Regions from separate parts of the Mesorhizobium sp. YR577 genome, predicted to be linked through region 3. Evidence: predicted binding sites of a transcription regulator. Region 3 holds the regulator's gene; each other region holds the start of a gene.
What was found. Region 3 encodes PhoB, which activates phosphate uptake and scavenging genes when phosphate is short. Its sites were predicted from a motif close to TGTCATNNANCTGTCAT; they were not measured.

Region 1 (7,190 bases), 290 kb from region 3:
AGTGATAAATCTTCAGCGCCGCCTGCTCAGAGCTCTGGCCGGCGTGGCGATAATAGTCGATGGCGATCGGATTTTCAGCGCTGAGCGATGCGATCTGCTGCGCGTCGACCAGCGCCTCAGCCGGCGTGAAACTGTTGCGGTAGCTCTCCGGGAAGCGGTTGGCGATGGCCGTCAGGCCGGAATCCGCGCCGGAAGTCGCAGCGACTTCCGCCAGCGCATCCTCCCAGGTCCGCACGATGTCACGGATCGCCGCTTCGATCGTCTTCTGCTCGACCTTCGGCGTCTTGCCGCCGGAACGGCCGATGATGAAATGGACACGCGCCAGCCCGCCTTCCGGGAAGGCCGGATAATAGGCCGAGAGCCGCCCGTCGAAGACGGTCTTCAGATAGCTGCCGATCTTCTCGCGTGCCACCGAATCGTAGCGGTCGCGCGGCACGAAGACCAGCACGGACACGAAGCGGTCGAACTGGTCGACGCGCACCAGTGCCCGCACGCGCGGCCGCTCGACCAGGCCGAGGATCGCCTCGGAATGCTTGCGCAGCGTCGGCACGGCGATCTGGAACAGTTCGTCGCGCGGATAGCTCTCCAGCACGTTGATCAGCGCTTTGCCGGAATGATCGGCCGGGTCGAAGCCGGATTTGGTGACGACCGTCTGCGCCTTGGAACGCAGATAGGGGATCTTCATCACCGAGCGCGTATAGGCAGACGAGGTGAACAGGCCGACCATGCGCAATTCGCCGGCGAGCCGGCCTTTGGCGTCGTAGGTTTTCACCCCGACATAGTCGAGATAGATGCGCCGGTGCACCACCGACTTGGCGTTGGCCTTGGTGACGATCAGCGGGTCCGGCCCATGGAGGAAGGCGCGGATTTCCGGTGTCGTCGTGTTGTCGCCATCGATCTCTCGGCGCAGCACCATCACGTCGGGATCGCGCAATATGCCGAGCCCCGGCTTGCCGGCGCGGTCGAGCGTGCCGCTCTTCTCGCCGCCGGTGTAGCGGAACTCGCGCATGCCGAGGAAAGTAAAATTGTCGTCGCGCAGCCATTCGAGGAAGGCGATCGCTTCCGTCACAGCATCCTTGTCGAGCGGGATCGGCGCATAGCGGAATTCGGAGATCGCCTGATCCAGCCGCGCCAGCATCGGCTTCCAGTCGACGACGGCGTCGCGCACCTGCGAAAGCACGCGCTTCAGCCGCTCTTCCAGCCCCTTGGCCTGATCCTCGCTGAGCGCGCGGATATGGACATGGATGACGCTCAGCCTGTCGGCGCCCTGGTCGCCCTTGCCTGCACCGCCCTCGCCCAATATCGCCTCGACGCCGCCCTTGCCATGCTTCACGGCGATCACCGGATGGGTGACGAAGGCCGGCTCGCCGGCAGTGTCGGTGATTTCACCCAATACCGAGTCGAACAGGAACGGCATGTTGTCGTTGACGACCGTAACGACGGTCAGCGGCCTGTCGCCAACCGACACGCCGGCATCGCGGTCGATGGCGACGACGCATTCACCCTTCTTGTGCTTTGCCACCGCGCGGCCAGCCAGTTCGGCGGCCTTGGCGAGCGCTGTCGCCTCATAAGCGGCGACATCTTCGGCAGGCGCGCGGGCCAGAAGATAATCCGCCAGTTGAACGGATTTGTCGGCAGTCCTGGTCGAAGGGGCTTTCCTGGCCGGCGGAGCTTTTTTCGCTGCGGTTCTGGATTTGAGACCGGATGCCATTGGAAATCTCCCCCGTCATATGCTTTTGCGACTATCGTAGCAGATGGAGCGCGTTTGGCGACACTCATCGATGCAAAATGCGAACTTCTTATGAAGAGCAGATGACGCGGCATCGGCGACAGAAATACGGCATCGAAACTGATTTCTTCGCGGCTGTTTCAACGCACGATGGGAGTGCCATCTGCGGTTGATTGCCGGCTCAAAGATTCAGGCAGATTATCTGCGTGTGGCGTAGCCACATGCCGGCTGCGCCGATTTCTCTGGGAGGAGAACATGGCGAAATTTCTCTACGTCTATCATGGCTCCGGCAAGATGCCGGAAACCGAAGCCGAGAAAAAGGAAGTGATGGACGCCTGGACCGGCTGGTTCGGCAGCCTGGGTGCAGCGGTGGTCGACGGCGGCAATCCTGTCGGCATGTCGAAAACCGTGCTGCCCGGCGGCAAGGTCGAGAACAATGGCGGCTCGAACCCGACCGGCGGCTATTCGATCATAGAGGCGAAAGACATCGACGATGCCGCCAGCAAGGCCAAGGGCTGCCCGATCCTGTCGGCACCCAACTGCAGCATCGAGATCGCGCCGATCATCGAGATGAGCATGTAGCTGCGGCAGTTACCGTGCCGCGATTGCGGCGGCAGCGCCCGCCATGGTCGTGGCGCTGACGCGGTTGGCGATCTTCATCGCGCGCTGGCTTTTCAGCAGCCGGCGCGCTTGTGCTGCAGCAATGACCCAGGCGATGTCGATGGCGACCAGCACGATCGCCATGGTCAGCGTCAGCTCGACCCAGCCGACGACGCTGACCGAGGCCAGATCGATGATAGTCGGCAGCAGCGCCAGATAGAACATCATGATCTTGGGATTGCCGAGCGTCACCCCCATGCCGGCAAAGAACAGTTTTACGGGTGAATCCTCACGCGGCATCTCGCCGTCGCGCACCGCCACAGGTGCCGTCCACATCTTCCAGGCGAGATAAGCGAGATAGGCCACGCCCGCCCATTTCACGATGACGAAGGCGAGATGAAAACTCTGCGCCACGACGGCAAGCCCGAACACCGCCAGCGACAGCCAGATCGCCTCGCCGATCCACATCGCCGCCAGGAAGGGCAGCACGTCGCGAAAACCCTTCGAGATCACCCGTGCGACAAGGGCCGCAATGCTGGGGCCGGGCGAGCCAGCAGCGACCAGCAGCGCGCCAGCGAAGATGAGAAGGGATGTGGGTTCCATGGGTGATCCTCCGGGCAATGCCTCGGAGAATATGCCGATTGCGGATGAAGCGCACCAGCGTTTTCTCCCCCCTTGAGGGGGAGATGGCGCAAAGCGCCAGAGGGGGTCGGTTCATGCCGAGCTCGACGCAAAGCAACGTCGAGCACTGCCGCAGCGACCCCACCCGGCCCTTACGGGCCACCCTCCCCTCAAGGGGGAGGGAAAGCTGGCGTTATGCAGCCCCTGCCGTCTTCGACGACTTCTCGAAGCGCTTGCGCTCGTTCGGGTCGAGATAGAGCTTGCGCAGGCGGATGGTCTTCGGCGTCACTTCGACCAGTTCGTCGTCCTGGATCCAGGCCAGAGCGCGCTCCAGCGTCATGCGGATCGGCGGGGTCAGCTTGACGGCCTCGTCCTTGCCGGCGGCGCGGATGTTGGTCAGCTTCTTGCCCTTCAGCACGTTGACCTCAAGGTCGTTGTCGCGCGAGTGGATGCCGATGATCATGCCCTGATAGACCTTGACGCCGGCTTCGATGACCATCGGGCCGCGATCCTCGAGGTTCCACATGGCAAACGCCACCGACTCGCCCTGATCATTGGAGATCAGAACGCCGTTGGTGCGGCCGGGCAGCTCGCCCTTGTAGGGCTCGTAGGCATGGAACAGCCGGTTCATCACCGCCGTGCCGCGCGTGTCGGTCAAGAGTTCCGACTGGTAGCCGATCAGGCCGCGTGTCGGCGCGTGGAAGACGATGCGCTGGCGGTTGCCGCCGGAGGGGCGCAGTTCGACCATCTCGGCCTTGCGCTCGGACATCTTCTGCACGACGACGCCGGCATGCTCTTCATCGACGTCGATGACGACTTCTTCGACCGGCTCCAGCAGTTCGCCGTTTTCGCCCGTCTGCATGACGACGCGCGGACGCGATACGGCAAGCTCAAAACCTTCGCGGCGCATCGTCTCGATCAGAACGGCCAGCTGCAACTCGCCGCGGCCGGAGACGAAATAGGAATCCTTGTCCGCCGATTCCTCGATCTTGAGCGCGACATTGCCCTCCGCTTCGCGCAGGAGGCGGTCGCGGATGACGCGGCTGGTCACCTTGTCGCCTTCGGTGCCGGCAAGCGGGCTGTCATTGACGATGAACGACATGGTGACGGTCGGCGGGTCGATCGGCTGGGCATGCAGCGGCTCGGTCACGGCCGGGTCGCAGAAGGTGTCGGCGACGGTGCCCTTGGAGAGGCCGGCGATCGCTACGATGTCCCCTGCCTGCGCCTCGTCGATCGGCTGGCGCTCAAGCCCGCGAAAAGCGAGGATCTTCGACACGCGTCCCGTCTCTACGACCGAACCGTCATTGTGCAGCACCTTGACCGGCTGGTTCGACTTCAATGTACCGGATTCGATGCGGCCGGTGATGATACGGCCGAGGAACGGATTGGCTTCGAGCAGCGTACCGATCATGCGGAACGGGCCCGGGTGAACGGTCGGCGCGGGCACATGCTTGAGGATCAGGTCGAACAGCGGCGCCAGGCCCTGGTCTTTCGGTCCTTCCGGATTTTCAGAGACCCAGCCATCGCGGCCCGAACCGTAGAGAATCGGGAAGTCGAGCTGCTCGTCATTGGCGTCGAGTGCGGCGAAGAGATCGAACACCTCATTGACGACTTCGACATGGCGCGCGTCGGGGCGGTCGATCTTGTTGATGACGACGATCGGGCGCAGGCCGACCTTCAGCGCCTTGCCGACGACGAACTTGGTCTGCGGCATCGGGCCTTCGGCAGCGTCGACCAGAACGATGGCCGAATCCACCATCGACAGGATGCGTTCCACTTCGCCGCCGAAATCGGCGTGGCCGGGCGTATCGACGATGTTGACGCGCGTGTCCTTCCAGTCGACCGAGGTGGCCTTGGCAAGGATGGTGATGCCGCGTTCCTTTTCGAGATCGTTCGAATCCATCGCGCGTTCGGCTACGCGCTGGTTTTCTCGGAACGAGCCAGCCTGCTTGAGAAGCTGGTCGACAAGGGTTGTCTTCCCATGGTCGACGTGCGCGATGATCGCGATGTTGCGAAGTTTCATGTTTTCACTCGGGAGGGTTGCGGGCACAGCCTGGCGACGCGCCGCGTTTCATTTGCGCGCGCTCTTACATGGTTTTTCGCAATTGCGAAAGGGGGACGGCGCAGGGCAGCCATGCAAAGCGCGGTTTGGCGGCATTTTCCGGCCCAATGATAACCGCGAATTGACCGACCGTGAGGGCAGGCGCTTATTGACTGTAGAGCGCGCAGCCTTAAACCCTTTGTTCCAGGCGAGGAGCGAAACAACAGCATATGGCCGCACCGCAATTATCGCAGGCCCCGGCAAGAAGACTACTTTCCGACAGGAATTTGCGGACGGCGCGGCTCGTCTCCGGCATGGTGCTGATGACATTCGTCACCATGCACCTCCTGAACCACGCGCTCCTGCTGATCTCGCTGCCGGCCGCAGAGGCTATGCGCCCGTGGTTCCTGATGATCTGGCGCAATCCGCTGGGCACCGTCGCCCTCTATGGCGCGGTGTCCGTCCATTTCGCGCTGGCGCTGCTCTCGCTCTACCGCAAGCGCGGGCTCATCATGCCGATGCGCGAGATATTCCAGATCGTTCTCGGCTTCGCCATTCCCCTTATGATTGCCGAACATGTCATCGGCACGCGGGTTTTCCACACGCTGACCGGCGTCGAGGACAGCTACCGCTATGTCCTGCGATCGCTCTGGGTCGCCTCTCCCGTGGGCGGGGTAAGGCAGTCCGTCGCCACGATCGTCATATGGGTGCATGGCTGCCTCGGTCTCTATTTCTGGTTGCGTTACCGCCATTGGTACCCGCGGGTCGCGCCCTGGCTGCTGATTGTCGCCGTGCTCGTTCCGGTGCTGGCGCTGCTCGGTTTTGTCGAAGGCGGCAGGACCATCGCTTCGATCGGTGCAACGCCGCCACAGATCAACGCGCCGGTCATCGCCAACGACAGGCAGATCAAGGAGATGCTGATCCGAAGCGTCTATCTCGGCTTCGGCGGCCTGCTGGCCGGCGTCTTTGCGCTGCGGGCGCTGCGGGCATACCGGGAAAGGCGCAATCTCATCGAGGTTCGCTATTCCGACGGCCACGTCGTCCGCGTCGCCAGGGGCTACAGCGTTCTGGAAGCAAGCCGCGTCGGCGGCATTCCGCATTATGCAGTCTGCGGCGGCAAGGGACGGTGCTCGACCTGCCGGATCAAGGTTTCCGAAGGGTTGGAAAATCTGCCGCCGCCCAATTCGGTCGAGCAGGCAACGCTCAAGCGGCTCGGCGCCGATCCGGACGTGCGGCTGGCCTGCCAGCTGCGCCCCACCGGCAATGTCAGCGTGACGCCGCTGCTGGTGCCCGATCGCAATCGCCTGCTCCTGCCCGGACAGCCGGTGATACCCGGCCGCGAAAGGGAGGTCGCGGTGCTTTTCTGCGATATCCGCAATTTCACCGGCCTTGCCGACCATCGCCTGCCCTTCGACATCGTCTTCCTGCTCAACCGCTATTTCGCCATGGTCGGAAAGGCTGTCGAGCAGGCCGGCGGCAGGATGGACAAATTCATCGGCGATGGCGCCATGGCCCTGTTCGGCGTCGACACGACCAATGTCGAGGCGTGCCGGCAGGCGCTTGCCGCCGCAGCCGCCATCATCCGGGACCTCGAGCAGCTCAATGACGATCTGGCCGGCGAGATAAGCTCACCGCTTCGGGTCGCGATCGGCATCCATGCCGGCCCGGCGATCGTCGGTGCGATGGGCTACCGCGATGTCATGGGCGTGACGGCGGTCGGCGACACCGTCAATGTCGCCAGCCGGCTGGAACTGGCAGCCAAGGAGTTCAACGCCACGGTCGTCGTCTCCGAAACGGTCGTTCAACTGTCCGGGCTCGACCTGTCCGCATTCGATATCCGCGACATCGACATTCGCGGACGGGCACTGCCGCTCAAGGTGCGCGTCGTGCCTCGGGGCGCTACGCTTCCGATCGTGGCGCAGAAGCCTGCCGCCGACGCGGCATAGTCGCAGGCCCGATGGCCGGGAAGGATTACCCAGCCATCAGGCCTTTGCGAAATCAGGCTGCGCGGACCGGATCGAGCGTCACCTTGTAGAGTTCGTTGTCATCGCGATCCATCAGCCGCACGGTCAGCTGCTCGCTGGCGCCGTCGATATCGACAAGGCCGAAGAACTGCAGACCAGCCGATGGCGGCAGGTTCTGGCCCTGCTCGGCGCTCGGCGCCTTGATGAACTTCAGCTCGGGCCCAAAAGTCATGTC
Region 2 (7,190 bases), on a different contig from region 3:
CGATACCGCCGATGCCGGAACCGATCATCACGCCGGTGGCGTGCTGTTCCTCGGGCGTCTTGGGTTCCCAGCCGGAATCCTTGAGCGCTTCGTCGGCGGCCGCAATCCCGTAAAGGATGAAGTCGCCGATCTTGCGCAGTTCCTTCGGCTCCAGATAGGCTTCCGGGCTGAAGGTGGCGTTGCTGCCGTCGCCACGCGGAATCACATGCGCGATCTTGCAGGCAAGATCCTCGACCTCGAATTCCGTGATCTTCCTGGCGGCGCTCTTGCCGCTCAGGATTTCTTTCCAGCCATGTTCCACGCCAACGCCAAAAGGCGAAAGCAGACCCATGCCGGTGACGACGACACGCCTCATAGCGATACTCTCGGAAATGCTGACTGCTGACTAGGCGTCAGGCCGAGGCCTTGTCGATGTACTTGACGGCGTCGCCGACGGTCAGAATCGTCTCGGCTGCATCGTCAGGGATTTCAACGCCGAATTCTTCTTCGAAGGCCATGACGAGTTCGACCGTGTCAAGGCTGTCCGCGCCGAGATCATCGATGAAGCTGGCGGCTTCCGTTACCTTGTCGGCCTCGACGCCGAGATGTTCGACAACGATCTTCTTGACGCGCTCTGCGGTGTCACTCATTTGGGCATCCTCGTCTCTTGTTGTTCGTCTTCGTTAACGGCACGACTGCCGCTAATCAAGTTGAAAGATGTTCCCTCCCGGGAACGTAGCGGCAATGGCAGGAGGTTTGCCGAAATCGCCGCGTTGATGGCCGCATTACACGAAAAGACGCCCGCGTCCAATGCGAAAACGCCTTGTTTGGTCATAGCGCGGCATGAACCTTGTTAAGAATTCGCCCTGTCGAGTCAGGTGGCGTGGCTTTCGAGAACCGGAGCGGAGCGGAGCGTACATAAAGTATGTGAGCACCGGAAGCGCAGAAAACCGCGCAAGATGGCCGACAGGATAGAATTATCAACAAGGTTCTCAGATCATCGCCATGCCGCCGTTCACATGAATCGTCTGGCCGGTGATGTAGGCGGCTTCATTGGACGCCAGATAGACCACCGCCGAGGCGACTTCGGCGCCCGTTCCCATGCGGCGGGTCGGGATGGCGGCCATGATCGCCTCTTTCTGCTTGTCGTTCAGCTTTTCGGTCATGGCTGATTCGATGAAGCCGGGCGCGACGCAGTTGACGGTGACGTTGCGGGTGGCGATCTCCTGCGCCAGCGACTTCGAGAATCCGATCATGCCGGCCTTGGAAGCACAGTAATTGGCCTGGCCGGGATTGCCGGTGACGCCGACGACGGAGCTGATATTGATTATGCGGCCATTGCGGCGGCGCATCATGGGGTGCGTCAGTTCACGCGTCAGGCGGAACACCGCCGTCAAATTGACCTCGATGACGGCATCCCAGTCGGCGTCGGACATGCGCACGAACAGGCCGTCCTTGGTGATGCCGGCATTGTTGACGAGGATGTCGACGCCTTCGAGATCGGCTTCGGCCTTCTGGCCAAGCGCCTTGACCTCGTCGCGATCCGACAGGTTCGCCGGAAACAGCTTTACGCGGTCGCCCAGTTCGGCAGCCAGTGCCTCAAGCTTCTCAACGCGCGTGCCGTGCAGGCCGACTGTCGCGCCCTGTGCATGCAGCGCACGGGCGACTGCCTCGCCAATACCACCGGTTGCCCCGGTGACGAGTGCCTTGCGGCCGGTCAGATCGAACATTTTTGACTCCCCTTCGTGGTGGTAGAGCACTCCCTTGGTAAGGGAGAGGTCGAGTTTCTTGAACTAGGCCAGCGCCGCAATGGCGGCATCGACATCGGCCGGGTTGTTGACGGCTGCGGTGACGATTTCCTTGTTGATACGCCGTGCGAGGCCGGAAAGCACCTTGCCCGCCCCCACTTCATAAAGCGTGGTCACGCCGTTTGCGCCGAACCATTCCACCGTTTCGCGCCAGCGCACGCGGCCGGTCACCTGCTCGACGAGGCGGGCGGCGATCTCGTCTGGATCGCTCAGCGGCCGGACGACGACATTGGCCACGACCGGCACCGAAGGCACATTCTTCGTCACGCCGGCCAGCGCCTCGCGCATGGCGTCCGCCGCCGGACCCATCAGGGCGGAATGGAACGGTGCGGAGACAGAAAGCATCAGCGCGCGCTTGGCGCCCTTTTCCGTGCACAGCTTTGCCGCCAGTTCGACGGCAGCCTTGGCGCCCGAAATGACAAGCTGCCCGCCGCCATTATCATTGGCGATCTGGCAGACCGAATTTTGCGCCGCTTCAGCGCAGGCGGCTTCCACGTCGGCCTGCTCAAGCCCGATGATCGCCGCCATCGCGCCCTCGCCCACCGGCACGGCGGCCTGCATGGCATTGCCGCGAATGCGCAGCAGCCGTGCCGCGTCGCCAATCGAGAATGTGCCGGCAGCGGCAAGTGCCGAATATTCGCCAAGCGAATGGCCGGCAACGTAGGCGACCTTGTCCTTCAGCGAAAAGCCGCGCGCTTCCAGTGCCCGGATCGCGGCCATCGACACGGCCATCAGCGCCGGCTGCGCGTTTGCGGTCAGCGTCAGCGTCTCTTCGGGGCCTTCCCACATGATCTGCGAAAGCTTCTGGCCAAGCGCCTCGTCGACCTCGTCGAACACCGCGCGGGCCTCCGGAAAGGCCTCCGCCAGGTCCTTGCCCATGCCCACGGCCTGGCTGCCCTGGCCTGGAAAGGTGAATGCAACGGCCATGTCCCGCTCCCGGATTTGTTTGTCGGAAAGGCCCTGTGGCGCAGGAAAGCCGACCGAGTCAAGGCCACAGATCGTGAAGCGCGGCTGCTATCTACCTGCCGCTACATGAAAAAATGCAACAGTAATTTACCGGCGGCCTTCCCATTTTGAACACAGACGCTAGATTTTGTGACGGTTCGATGACAGTGAGATGACGGTTTTGTTTCGCGTTCGAGGTTCGTGAGTTGTCAAATCGGCTTACTGTGGCACAAGGGGATACGGAGTGTGAGAGTGCCGGCGGCCGTGCAAAACGCCGCGTGCAGGTACTCCATCTTGCCCGAACCCTGGCGCTTACCGTCATCATATCGGCACTTCTGGTATTTTGCGTCGAACTGATCGTTCGCGGCTCGCTTGAGCAGACATTGCTGTTTTTCCAGCAGCCGTTCCGGCCGGGTTGGACAACCGTCGTCATTTTTGCGCTGGTGCTGGTATTTCTCGACGCCCTGCTTGGACGCGCGCATCACGCTTTGCTGCTGGTCGCGCCGCTGGCGCTGCTTCTGGCCTTCATCGGCCATCAGAAATCACTTTATCTTGGCGATCCGCTCTATCCGACCGACTTTCTCTATGCCCGCCAGATTGTCGAACTGACGCCGCTTCTGGTGCGACAGCGCCCGATGTCGGCGGTTTTCATGGTGATCGGGGCGATCGCAGCGATTGGCATGCTGGTTTACGCCTGGAAGTTCTGGCGCCGCCGCATACCGGCGCTGTCGTGGCGCGCGCGCATCACACGCCTCGGCCTGGCGCTGCCGGCTCTGGTGTTCTTCGGCTCGATCATGGACTACGCAACCTTCTCCTGGGCGCGCGACCGGCTCCAGATCATCCCGATCATGTGGGACCAGAAGGAGAATTATAACAGTAACGGCTTCGCCATCGCCTTCGCGCTGAACGTGCCGATGGCAAAGGTGCTGGCGCCCGCCGGCTATTCGGACAAGGCGATCGCTGCGATCACGCGGCCCGAGGCCGATAATCCGGTGCTGCCCGCCGAAAAGCCCGACATCATCATCGTGATGAACGAATCCTTCTGGGATCCGACCCGGCTGCCTGGCCTCGAAATCACGCCGGACCCCATCGCCAATGTGCGCTCGCTCGAATCCGGCCATATCTTCTCGCCGGAATTCGGCGGCATGACCGCCAATGTCGAGTTCGAGGCGCTGACAGGTTTTTCCAACGCCTTCCTGCCCTATGGCAGCATTCCCTATCAGCAATATGTGCGCAGCCCGATTCCCTCGCTCGCCACCTTCCTCAAGAGCGAAGGCTACGCCACCAAGGCCATCCACCCCTTCGGCGGCTGGTTCTGGAACCGCACGCCCGTCTACCAGGCCTTCGGCTTCGACACGTTCCTGTCGGCCGACAATTTGCCGCCGCTCGCCTCGCGCGGGCCGCTGGTGTCCGACAAGGCCTTGACCGAAGAGATCATCCGCCAGGCCGACGCCACGCACGATCCGTTCTTCATCTTCACCGTCACGCTGCAGAATCACGGCCCCTACGAGCCGAACCGCTATTGGGACACCAGCCACACCGTCTCGGGCAATGTCAGCCAGACGGCGCGCGATTCGGTGCTGAGCTATGCCGAGGGCGCCTCCGACGGCGACAAGGGCCTGGCGCGGCTGATCGAATGGGCGAAGAACCGCGAGCGTCCGACCGTCATCGCCTTCTTCGGCGACCACCTGCCGCCGCTAGGGCCGGTCTATATAGAGACCGGGTTCATGAAAGACCAGGTCGCACCGCGCAAGGCGCCGCTCCCCGAGATGAGCCTGCAGCATGAGACGCCGCTGGTGATCTGGTCGAACCGCAGTGGGCCGGCGGAAAACATCGGCTCGATCAGCCCGGCCTTCCTGCCGCTGCATGTGCTGCAGACGGCCGGCATCAGCCATCCCTACTACACCGGCTTCCTCGGCGGCGTGCGTGAGCATTTCCGCGTCGTCGACCGCAACATGCTGGTCACGCCGAACGACGAAGCCCTGCCCGACTGGTCGCGCGCCAAGGAGATCGATCCCGAGATCCGCGATTATCGCCTGCTGCAATACGACATGATGTTCGGCAAGCGCCATGCCGCACCGGAGTTCTTCCCCGAGACGACGGGCAAGCCGGTGCCGGCGACCTGAGACTGACGGCGGCGGCGGCAATTCCAGGAAAAGCGCGCTGCGGTTTTCCGTCCGGAATTGCGTGAAGAAACCGTCAGTTCGTGACGTAAAGGTCCGTAATCGCATAAGCGATGTTGTCGAAGGCGGCCTTGAGCTGGGTGGCATCCTTAGTCGGATAGTAGTTCGCCGGCGTCGAGGCGCAGCCGCTGTAGAGCTTGCGGTTTGCAGCCGTGTCAGCACCCAGAACGACGGTGAACACCTTGACGCCCTGGTTCTTCAGGCGCGTGCACATGGCGTCCGTCCAGGTGTTGACGTTGGTCAAGGCAGTGGCCCTGGTCGAGCTGCTCGTGCCCATGCGGTAGGTGTCGAAATATCCATAAGCGCCGTAGTCGGACTGATTGGCCAGTTCGCTGGATGCGCCAAAAACGTTGTTTTCGCCATCGGTGAACACCACCACGACCTTGGACGTCTGGTCCGAATTGAAAGCGTCACCCTGGTCGTAAGGCTCGCCCGGCGACAGGACGCGATAGCCCCACGCCAGTCCCTCGGACACGTTCGTTCCCGAACCATACCAGTAGACCATCTTGCTGATATCAGTCTTGAGGCTTTCAAGATCGGTAGTCAGCGGCGCGATCGGTGTCGGACAGGCATAGTTCGGTCCGGTCGTTGCCGGCGCCGCCGTGTTGATCACTGCGGTATTCCTGATGCTAACGTTGGAGTATTTAGCCACAGCCATTTGCTGCGTCTTTTGCGCCGCCTTCGTCGATGCTTTGTTGCCGTCGCTCAGGTAGCTGTTGTTGAACGCCGTGGCGCTGTTGGGGGAAGCTTTTGCAGCGCCGGGTTCGTCAGGCGCGAAATAGGGCACGAACACGGTCTCGGCTTTTACATTCCCCGTTTGATCGGCTGCGGTGTAGACGAGCTTGGCCGGAGGCGTATCGTCGAGGTTCAAAGCGTCAGTGGTCAGGTTTGGAGTGCCATCCGCGTTGAACTTCGAAGTGCGGGCTTCCACGCAGCCTTTCCACGAATCAAGGGGGGCGGCATTAGGGTAGAGTTTCTTGAGAAGATCCCAGTGGCCGTAACGTCGCTTGTCGGTAGCGGAAAGATACTCGAAGTTGAGGCCGTTCGTGCTCTTGTCGTTCACAGGAATGATCGTCCGCTTGTCGATCCAGTCTTCCTTGAAGCCGACGCCCTTGATGTTCACCGCCGTCACGAACGGCACCAGCGCCACGCGGATTTCGCGCTCGGGCTTTTCCGTCTTGGCCTGCTTGAGAATGTCGACGAGCTGCGTTGCGCCCTCGCGCAGGGCCTTCATATTGGCGTCGCCCATCGAGCCGGTGTTGTCGAGCACCATCGCCACTTCCAGCTTCGCCGTCGATTCGTAAGCGCTGGCCTTGACGGAGAGATGCCCGTTCTTGCCGAAGACGAAGCTGAAATTAAGAGCCACATCAGCCGTGGCCGTCGCAGTGGTCTTGATGTAGTTGACGCCCTGCTCCACCGTCAGATGAGCAGATGGGTTGACGAGGTTGCCCTGGCCGCTTGTGTTGGCCTTGAAATAGCCGTCGAAAAGATCGTCGCGCGATGTCGACTTGTCAGCCAGCCGGGAAGCGGCGAGCACTGCCGAATCGAGCGCGTTCTGCAGATTGGATTTGGCCGTCATCAGGTTGGAGACGTCGAGCGCAAAGCCGACGCCGGTTAGCATGACGGGCAGCGACACGGCAAACATCATGGCGAAGTTGCCGCTGGTCGAGCGCCAGAACCGCGTGACGAGCATTTAAATGTACCCCCGGATTGCCCTATTACCGCGATTTCTGGGTGAACACAGTGAAGAGATCGTTGATTTCCGGGGTACCCTTGCCCGCAATTTCGCGCGGTGGTTAAGGATGCGTTGGCAGAGCGCGCGCAATTTTCTGCGTCGGAAGCCTCGAACCTGAAGACCGGGCCAAACCGGCGATCAGGCCCTACCCTTGCCTTCCCGCCAGAATGCTGTATAGACGCCCGCAATCTGCCGGTCCCAGCTGGGGGCTGAACGGAGGGCCGGAGGTTTTCCGCAAGAAAGCCGCCGTGTGAAGCAAAAAGTGCTTCCGCCTCCCGTGTCTCCGCTCTCGACCGTCTCGTCATGCTCCTTTCTTCTCCTGAGGTGGCCAACAGGCCCTCGAAGGATCAAGAGAAGTTGCAGAGGCTTTAGCCGCCGGGAACCGGACAGGGAAACGAAGAAAGGCAAAGAACAATGGCTCTATACGAACATGTGTTTCTTGCCCGGCAAGACCTCTCGCAGCAGCAGGTCGACGCACTTGTGGAACACTACAAGGGTGTCATCTCCTCGCATGGCGGGTCCGTTGGCCGGGTTGAGAAC
Region 3 (7,372 bases):
CATCGTGCGCAAGTACCGGGAACAGTACGAATGACCGACATTTCCATGGACACAGTGGCTGGTGCCGTCCCCCGTCCGCGCCGCGATATCGGGCTGAAGCGCCGCTACGCCGCCGAACGCCGCTTTCGCATCTACGGCATGCTGGCGATCTCGGTCGGCCTCGTCTTCCTCGCGATCATGCTGTTTTCGATCGTCTCCAAGGGCTACACGGCGTTCTGGCAGACGACGGTGTCCCTGCCAATCAATTTCGACGAGAAGATCCTCGATCCGGACAACAAGCGCGCCACCGATCCGAGCGTGCTGATCTCCGCCAATTACCCCAAGCTGGCCGAGAATGCGCTGGTCGCAAAGCTCGGCATCAACCCGGACGACAAGGTGACGATCCGCAAGCTCAAGGGCTTCCTGTCGGACGGCGCGCGCACGCAACTGCGTGACGTGGTTGCCGCCGATCCCTCGGTCATCGGCACGACGCGCAATGTCGACATTCTCGCCGCCGCCAATCTCGACTCCGCCTTCAAGGGTCAGATCGATCTCAATGTCGATGAGGCGCGGCGCAAGGTTTCCGACCAGCAGGTCATCTGGATGAAGCAGCTGACGGCCGACGGTTCGATGGCCGAGCATTTCAACAAGGGCCTGTTCACCTTCGGCGCGTCCAGCCGTCCTGAAACCTCGGGCATGGGCGTGGCGATCATCGGCTCCTTCTACATGATGGTGATCGTGCTGCTGCTCGCCCTTCCCATCGGCGTTGCCGCCTCGATCTATCTTGAGGAATTCGCCAAGAAGAGCCGCCTGACCGACCTGATCGAGGTCAACATCAACAATCTGGCCGCGGTGCCGTCGATCGTCTTCGGCCTGCTCGGTCTGTCGGTGTTCATCAACTTCCTCGGCCTGCCGCGTTCGGCGGCCTTTGTCGGCGGCCTCGTGCTGACGCTGATGACCCTGCCGACGATCATCATCGCGACGCGCGCCGCCCTTGCCGCAGTGCCGCCGTCGATCCGTTCGGCAGCGTTGGGTCTCGGCGCATCCAAGATGCAGATGGTGTTCCAGCACATCCTGCCGCTGGCAGCCCCCGGCATCCTGACCGGCACCATCATCGGCCTGGCGCGTGCGCTGGGCGAGACGGCGCCGCTGCTCTTGATCGGCATGGTCGCCTTCGTCGCCAATTATCCGACGACGCCTTTCGAGCCGGCGACGGCCTTGCCGGTGCAGATCTACATGTGGGCCAACGAGGCCGAGCGCGCTTTCGTCGAGCGCATGTCGGGCGCCATCATCATCCTGCTCATCTTCCTGATGGCGATGAACATCACCGCGATCGTGCTGCGCCGCCGCTTCGAACGGCGCTGGTAGAAAAGGACCATGTTATGAACATCATGACCGAGAAAGCACTCGAAAGCGCAGTGAGCGATAAAATGAGCGGCACACCCAACGAAATCATCAAGATGCGCGGCAACAAGGTCGGCGTGTTCTACGGCGAAAAGCAGGCGCTGTTCGATGTCGACCTCGACGTGCGCGAGAACCAGGTGACGGCGCTGATCGGCCCTTCGGGCTGCGGCAAGTCGACCTTCCTGCGCTGCCTCAACCGCATGAACGACACCATCGACAGCGCGCGGGTGACCGGCAAGATCACGCTCGACAATGAAGACATCTACGACAAGAACATCGACGTGGTCGAACTGCGCGCCCGCGTCGGCATGGTCTTCCAGAAGCCGAACCCGTTCCCGAAGTCGATCTACGAGAACGTCGCCTACGGACCGCGCATCCACGGCCTGGCCAAGAAGAAGTCGGAACTCGACCATGTCGTCGAGACCAGCCTGAAGAAGGCCGGCCTGTTCAATGAGGTCAAGGACCGCCTGCTCGAGCCGGGCACCGGCCTTTCCGGCGGCCAGCAGCAGCGCCTGTGCATCGCGCGCGCCATCGCGGTGTCGCCCGAAGTGATCCTGATGGACGAGCCGTGCTCGGCGCTCGATCCGATCGCGACTGCAAGGGTCGAGGAACTGATCGACGAACTGCGCCAGAACTACACGATCGTCATCGTCACCCACTCGATGCAGCAGGCGGCGCGCGTTTCGCAGCGCACGGCGATGTTCCATCTCGGCTATCTCGTCGAAGAAGGTGCGACCGACAAGATGTTCACCAACCCCGACGACAAGCGAACCCAGGACTACATCACCGGCCGCTTCGGCTGACGCGAACACGACGCGGATTGCAAGGACAGCATCATGGGCGAACATACCGTCACCTCTTTCGATGAAGATCTGGGACATATCGACCGTCTCATCCGGGATATGGGCGACCTGGCCGGCTCGATGGTCAGCGCTTCGATCCAGGCGCTGGTCCAGTCGGACAATGCGCTCGGCCAGCGCGTCGTTTCGGACGACGCCATCATGGACGCGCGCCAGCGCGAGCTCGACGAGCGCGCGATCACGCTGATCGCCAAGCGCCAGCCGATGGCGCAGGACCTGCGTGCCGTGGTCGGCGCCATCCGCATGGCCGGCGATCTGGAACGGATCGGCGACCTTGCCAAGAACATCGCCAAGCGCGTCAGCGCTGTCGGCCAGAGCGCCACGCCGCGCGACCTTGCCCATTCGATCGAGGCGATGTCGGGCATGGTGCTGGATCAGGTTCGGGAGGTGGTCGACCACTATGTGTCGCGCCGGCCTGAAGAGTTGCAGGCGTTGCGCGCCGCCGATGAGAAGATCGACGTCAAATACACCGCCGTGTTCCGCGAGCTCCTGACCTACATGATGGAAGACCCGCGCAACATAACCGCTTGCACACATCTCCTGTTCTGCGCCAAGAATCTGGAGCGTATCGGCGACCATGTCACCAACATTGCCGAAAACGCCTATTATGTGATGACCGGCAAGCAGCTTCCGCTCAATCGGCCGAAGCAGGATGAAACTTCGATGACTGCACCGGCCGCCTGAGGCGTGCTGGCCACGAAGCTCTAAAAGGGTAAGCTTGTTCCACCGGCGGTGCGAAACCCGCCGGACACCATGCGAAAGGCGAGGGGGCTCGAACCGGATCGCGTTAACAGGACGGCAAATTGATGATCGCACCCAAAGTCATGGTGGTCGAAGACGAAGAGCCGCTGGGCGTGCTGCTTCGCTACAATCTCGAATCGGAAGGCTATCAGGTCGAGATCGTGCCGCGCGGCGACGAAGCCGAGATCCGGCTTCAGGAAAACGTACCCGATCTTCTGGTGCTGGACTGGATGCTGCCGGCGGTTTCCGGCATCGAGCTTTGCCGACGGCTGAGAATGCGCCCCGAAACCGAGCGCCTGCCGATCATCATGCTGACGGCGCGTGGCGAGGAAAGCGACCGCGTGCGCGGGCTTTCCACCGGGGCTGACGACTATCTGGTCAAGCCGTTCTCGACGCCGGAATTCATGGCGCGGGTGCGCGCACTGCTGCGCCGCGCCAAGCCGGAAGTGCTGTCCAGCGTGCTCAAGGTCGGCGATATCGTGCTCGACCGCGAAGCCCACCGCGTCTATCGCAAGAAGAGCGAGATCAAGCTTGGGCCGACGGAATTCCGCCTGCTCGAATTCATGATGCGCCATCCCGGCCGAGTCTTCTCGCGCAGCCAACTCCTCGACAATGTCTGGGGCGAGACGATCTATATCGACGAGCGCACGGTGGACGTGCATGTCGGCCGGCTGCGCAAGGCCGTCAACACGGGCCGCATGCCCGATGTCATCCGCACCATTCGCGGCTCGGGCTACGCCATCCGCGAGGACTGAGCCGTTGCCTGGCGCTTCTCAGGCAACCTTGTGGCCGACTGTTGCCGGGCTTGCGCCCGGCGCAAAAATCTCCTGATCGACAAAGGTCAGCGCCTGCATGGTGCTGCCCTCGCGGATGAGCGGAAGCTCGTTCGGCTCTGTATCGAAGGAAATCGCCTTGTTGTGCTGGCCGCCGGCGGTCTTGTCGATCGCTTCGCGCAGCGCCGGCTCGATCAGATCGAAAGCGGTCGCGCCGATGCCGACGACAGCCACCGGAGCGGGATCGATCAGCGCGAACAGGCTTCCCAGGCCGAAGCCGATCGCTTCGCCGGCCTTGCGGAACGCTTCGCGCTCGGGGCCGGGCCCTGCACGCGCCACATCTGCCAGCATGCGCATGTCGCCATCGCTGATGTCGGCGAGCGGTGCGTCGTCTTCGCTTGCCTGTTTTGCCTTGCGCCATATTGCGTAGTTGCCGGCATAGGCTTCGACGCAGCCGCGGCGGCCGCAGCGGCAGAGCGCGCCATCGGGCCGGTGGATCATATGGCCGAACTCGCCGCCGGAGGATTGCGTGCCGGTGAAGAGTTCGCCCTTCAGCACCATGCCCATGCCGATGCCGTGCGAAAGCAGCACGGCGATGAAGTCGTTGTGGTAGCGCTCGGGCTTGCGCCATCTCAGCGCCACCGCGATCATGTTGCAGTCGTTCTCGACGGTCACGGGAATGCCGGTTGCTTCCTCGATGATGTCGGCGAACGCAATGTGGGTATGCGCCGTAATCGGCGTCCACAGCATGGCTCGGGAGGTGGAATCGGTGATGCCCTGTACTGCCATGCCGATGCGCATCACGCGCCGGCCGGCCGATCTACGCAGCGCGATCTGCCGGCGCACCATGGCCACGCATTCGCCGATCAAGCCGTCGCGGGACATGGTCAGCGTTTCAAGCTTGCGCTCTTCCTCGGACACGACCTTGCCGGAATAGTCGACGATCGCGACCGAAAGGAAGTTCAGGGAAAGGACGACGGTGACGATTTCGGCGGCATCGGGGTTCAGTTCCAGCGCCACCTGTGGCCGCCCGCGCTTTTGTGACGACGCCTCGGGTCCCTTGGCCTCCAGCAGGATGCCCTCGGCGATGAGGTCCGACGAGATTGCAGAAATGGTCGAGTGGCTGAGGCCGGTCGAGCCGGCGATTTCGGTGCGCGACGGCTGTTGCGCCTGGCGCACGGCGGCAATGACCATGGCGCGGTTGCGCTTGCGCAGATCGTCGTGACGGATCGCGACCGACATGTTTTCGTATTCCTCCCGGGAGCCTGTTCATTCCGCCGAAGCGGAACGGCTCCTGCCTTGTTGTTGGACCGCGATCCCTCCTCGGACGAGGGTTCCTGGCCTTTGCAACCGTTGCGAACCATCCCTTCACCGGACAGGCCCGTCAACAGCGGCACAAGGATATTGACAGAACTCTGCGCATGCGTCATTCTTTTTTTCGAGGCTCGAAAAAAAGAGCTTCTGGGTGGGCCCGAGGGCCAAAGTATCGTTGCGCTGTCATGGCGCCAGGGAGGAAATCATGAAGAAGTTTGCAACCGCCATGCTGGCGGGTGTTGCGCTGTCCATGTCGCTGGGCGCTGTTGCGCATGCGAAGGACAAGATCGTCGGCGTGTCGTGGTCGAATTTCCAGGAAGAGCGCTGGAAGACCGACGAAGCCGCGATCAAGGCTGCTCTCGAAGCATCCGGCGACAAGTACATTTCCGCTGATGCGCAGTCGTCGGCTGCCAAGCAGCTCACCGACGTCGAAAGCCTGATCAGCCAGGGCGCCAACGCGCTCATCATCCTGGCACAGGATTCGAGCGCCATCGGACCGGCCGTCGAAAAGGCCGTTGCCGAAGGCATTCCGGTTGTCGGCTATGACCGCCTGATCGAAAACAAGGACGCCTTCTACCTGACCTTCGACAACAAGGAAGTCGGGCGCATGCAGGCCAAGGGCGTGTTCGACGTCAAGCCGGAAGGCAACTATGTCTTCATCAAGGGCTCGGGTTCCGATCCGAACGCGGACTTCCTGTTCGCTGGCGCCATGGAAGTGCTCAAGGACGCGATCGACAGCGGCAAGATCAAGAATGTCGGCGAGGCCTATACCGATGGCTGGCTGCCCGCCAACGCGCAGAAGAACATGGAGCAGTTCCTGACCGCCAACGACAACAAGGTCGATGCAGTCGTTGCCGCCAATGACGGCACTGCCGGCGGCGCGATTGCCGCGCTCGACGCGCAGGGCCTGGCCGGTTCGGTTCCGGTTTCGGGACAGGATGCCGACCATGCAGCGCTCAACCGCATCGCGCTCGGCACGCAGACCGTTTCGGTGTGGAAGGACTCGCGCGAACTCGGCAAGACGGCAGCCGAGATCGCCTCGCAGCTTGCTGACGGAACCGCGATGGACAAGATCGCGAACGCCGTGAAGTTCGACGGCGGCCCGAACAAGGTCGAGATGACCTCGGTGTTCCTGAAGCCGGTTCCGGTCACCAAGGACAATCTGAACGTCGTCATCGACGCCGGCTGGGTTTCCAAGGACGTCGTCTGCCAGGGCGTGAAGGCAGGTTCGGTTCCGGCCTGCAACTAAGCCATTCGGCTTGAATAGCGACGCCGCGGTTTGATCAGAGCCGCGGCGTTTTCTTAAGGGCTTTTGCAAGAAGGCCCGATGTTTTGAAACGACGCGTGACCCCCTTTGGGAAATCGTTCCGGTTTTCAGGGGCATGCGCTAGGATGAAGTCCGGCTATCGGCGAAAGACCGTAACGGCCGGCGGGAGGAAGTCATGACCGACGTGACAACGAGCGAATCTGCGGATCGGGCTCGAGCATCCGAACTCGGCGCTGTCGCCCGGTTTCTCAAGGCCACAGAACTCGATACCCGCATGCTCGGCATGGTCGGCGCGCTCCTGGTTATCTGGATCGGCTTCCATATCCTGTCGAATGGGCTGTTTCTGACGCCCCGCAACCTGTGGAACCTCTCGGTTCAATCATCATCGGTAGCGGTCATGGCCACCGGCATGGTGCTGGTCATCGTCACGCGCAACATCGACCTTTCCGTCGGCTCGCTCCTCGGCTTCGTCGGCATGATCATGGGTGTCACCCAGGCGGTGTTCCTGCCGCGGGTGATGGGCTTTCCGCTCGGCGATCCGTCCATTTGGGTCATTGCGCTGGCTGCCGGCCTCGTCGTCGGCGTGGTGATCGGCGCATTCCAGGGCTTTCTCATCGCCTATCTCGGCATTCCGGCCTTCATCGTCACGCTCGGCGGCCTGCTCGTCTGGCGCGGTGCGGCGTGGTGGGTCACCAGCGGCCAGACGGTCGCGCCCATGGATGCAACGTTCCGCCTGATGGGCGGCGGGCCTGAGGGCGCAATCGGCGCGACGTGGAGCTGGGTCATCGGCTTGGTCGCGTGTGCTGCCGTCATCCTGATGCTGCTTTCGGGCCGTCGCCAGCGCAAGCGCTTCAAGTTCCCGCTGCGGCCGGTCTGGGCCGAAACGTTCCTTGGCGCTGTTACCTGCGCCGTCATTCTCGGCGCCGTCTGGGTCGCCAATTCCTATCCATGGCCGGCAGGCACGGTGAAGAAATATGCCGAGGCCAACAACATAACCATTCCCGAGGGCGGGCTGTTCATCGCCCATGGTATCG

Region 1: BM413_RS00580 (NAD-glutamate dehydrogenase) is a predicted target of PhoB. The motif match lies at 1,802-1,818, and genes of this name have one in related genera.
Region 2: BM413_RS08350 (LTA synthase family protein) is a predicted target of PhoB. The motif match lies at 2,883-2,899, and genes of this name have one in related genera.

What each region holds. Positions count from the first base shown of each region.
Region 1 covers NZ_FPBI01000001.1:100,674-107,863, reverse strand. Annotated here, with positions in the region: gene BM413_RS00580 (NAD-glutamate dehydrogenase) at 1-1,711, opposite strand, end outside; gene BM413_RS00575 (YciI family protein) at 1,985-2,311, shown strand; gene BM413_RS00570 (LysE family translocator) at 2,321-2,932, opposite strand; gene typA (translational GTPase TypA) at 3,144-4,973, opposite strand; gene BM413_RS00560 (adenylate/guanylate cyclase domain-containing protein) at 5,222-6,937, shown strand; gene BM413_RS00555 (alkaline phosphatase D family protein) at 6,990-7,190, opposite strand, start outside.
Region 2 covers NZ_FPBI01000004.1:296,392-303,581, forward strand. Annotated here, with positions in the region: gene fabF (beta-ketoacyl-ACP synthase II) at 1-355, opposite strand, end outside; gene BM413_RS08330 (acyl carrier protein) at 393-629, opposite strand; gene fabG (3-oxoacyl-[acyl-carrier-protein] reductase) at 972-1,709, opposite strand; gene fabD (ACP S-malonyltransferase) at 1,773-2,714, opposite strand; gene BM413_RS08350 (LTA synthase family protein) at 3,011-4,858, shown strand; gene BM413_RS08355 (pilus assembly protein) at 4,932-6,608, opposite strand; gene rpsF (30S ribosomal protein S6) at 7,065-7,190, shown strand, end outside.
Region 3 covers NZ_FPBI01000001.1:391,743-399,114, forward strand. Annotated here, with positions in the region: gene pstC (phosphate ABC transporter permease subunit PstC) at 1-34, shown strand, start outside; gene pstA (phosphate ABC transporter permease PstA) at 31-1,347, shown strand; gene pstB (phosphate ABC transporter ATP-binding protein PstB) at 1,362-2,186, shown strand; gene phoU (phosphate signaling complex protein PhoU) at 2,220-2,927, shown strand; gene phoB (phosphate regulon transcriptional regulator PhoB) at 3,050-3,739, shown strand; gene BM413_RS02020 (ROK family protein) at 3,758-4,999, opposite strand; gene xylF (D-xylose ABC transporter substrate-binding protein) at 5,277-6,320, shown strand; gene BM413_RS02030 (sugar ABC transporter permease) at 6,514-7,372, shown strand, end outside.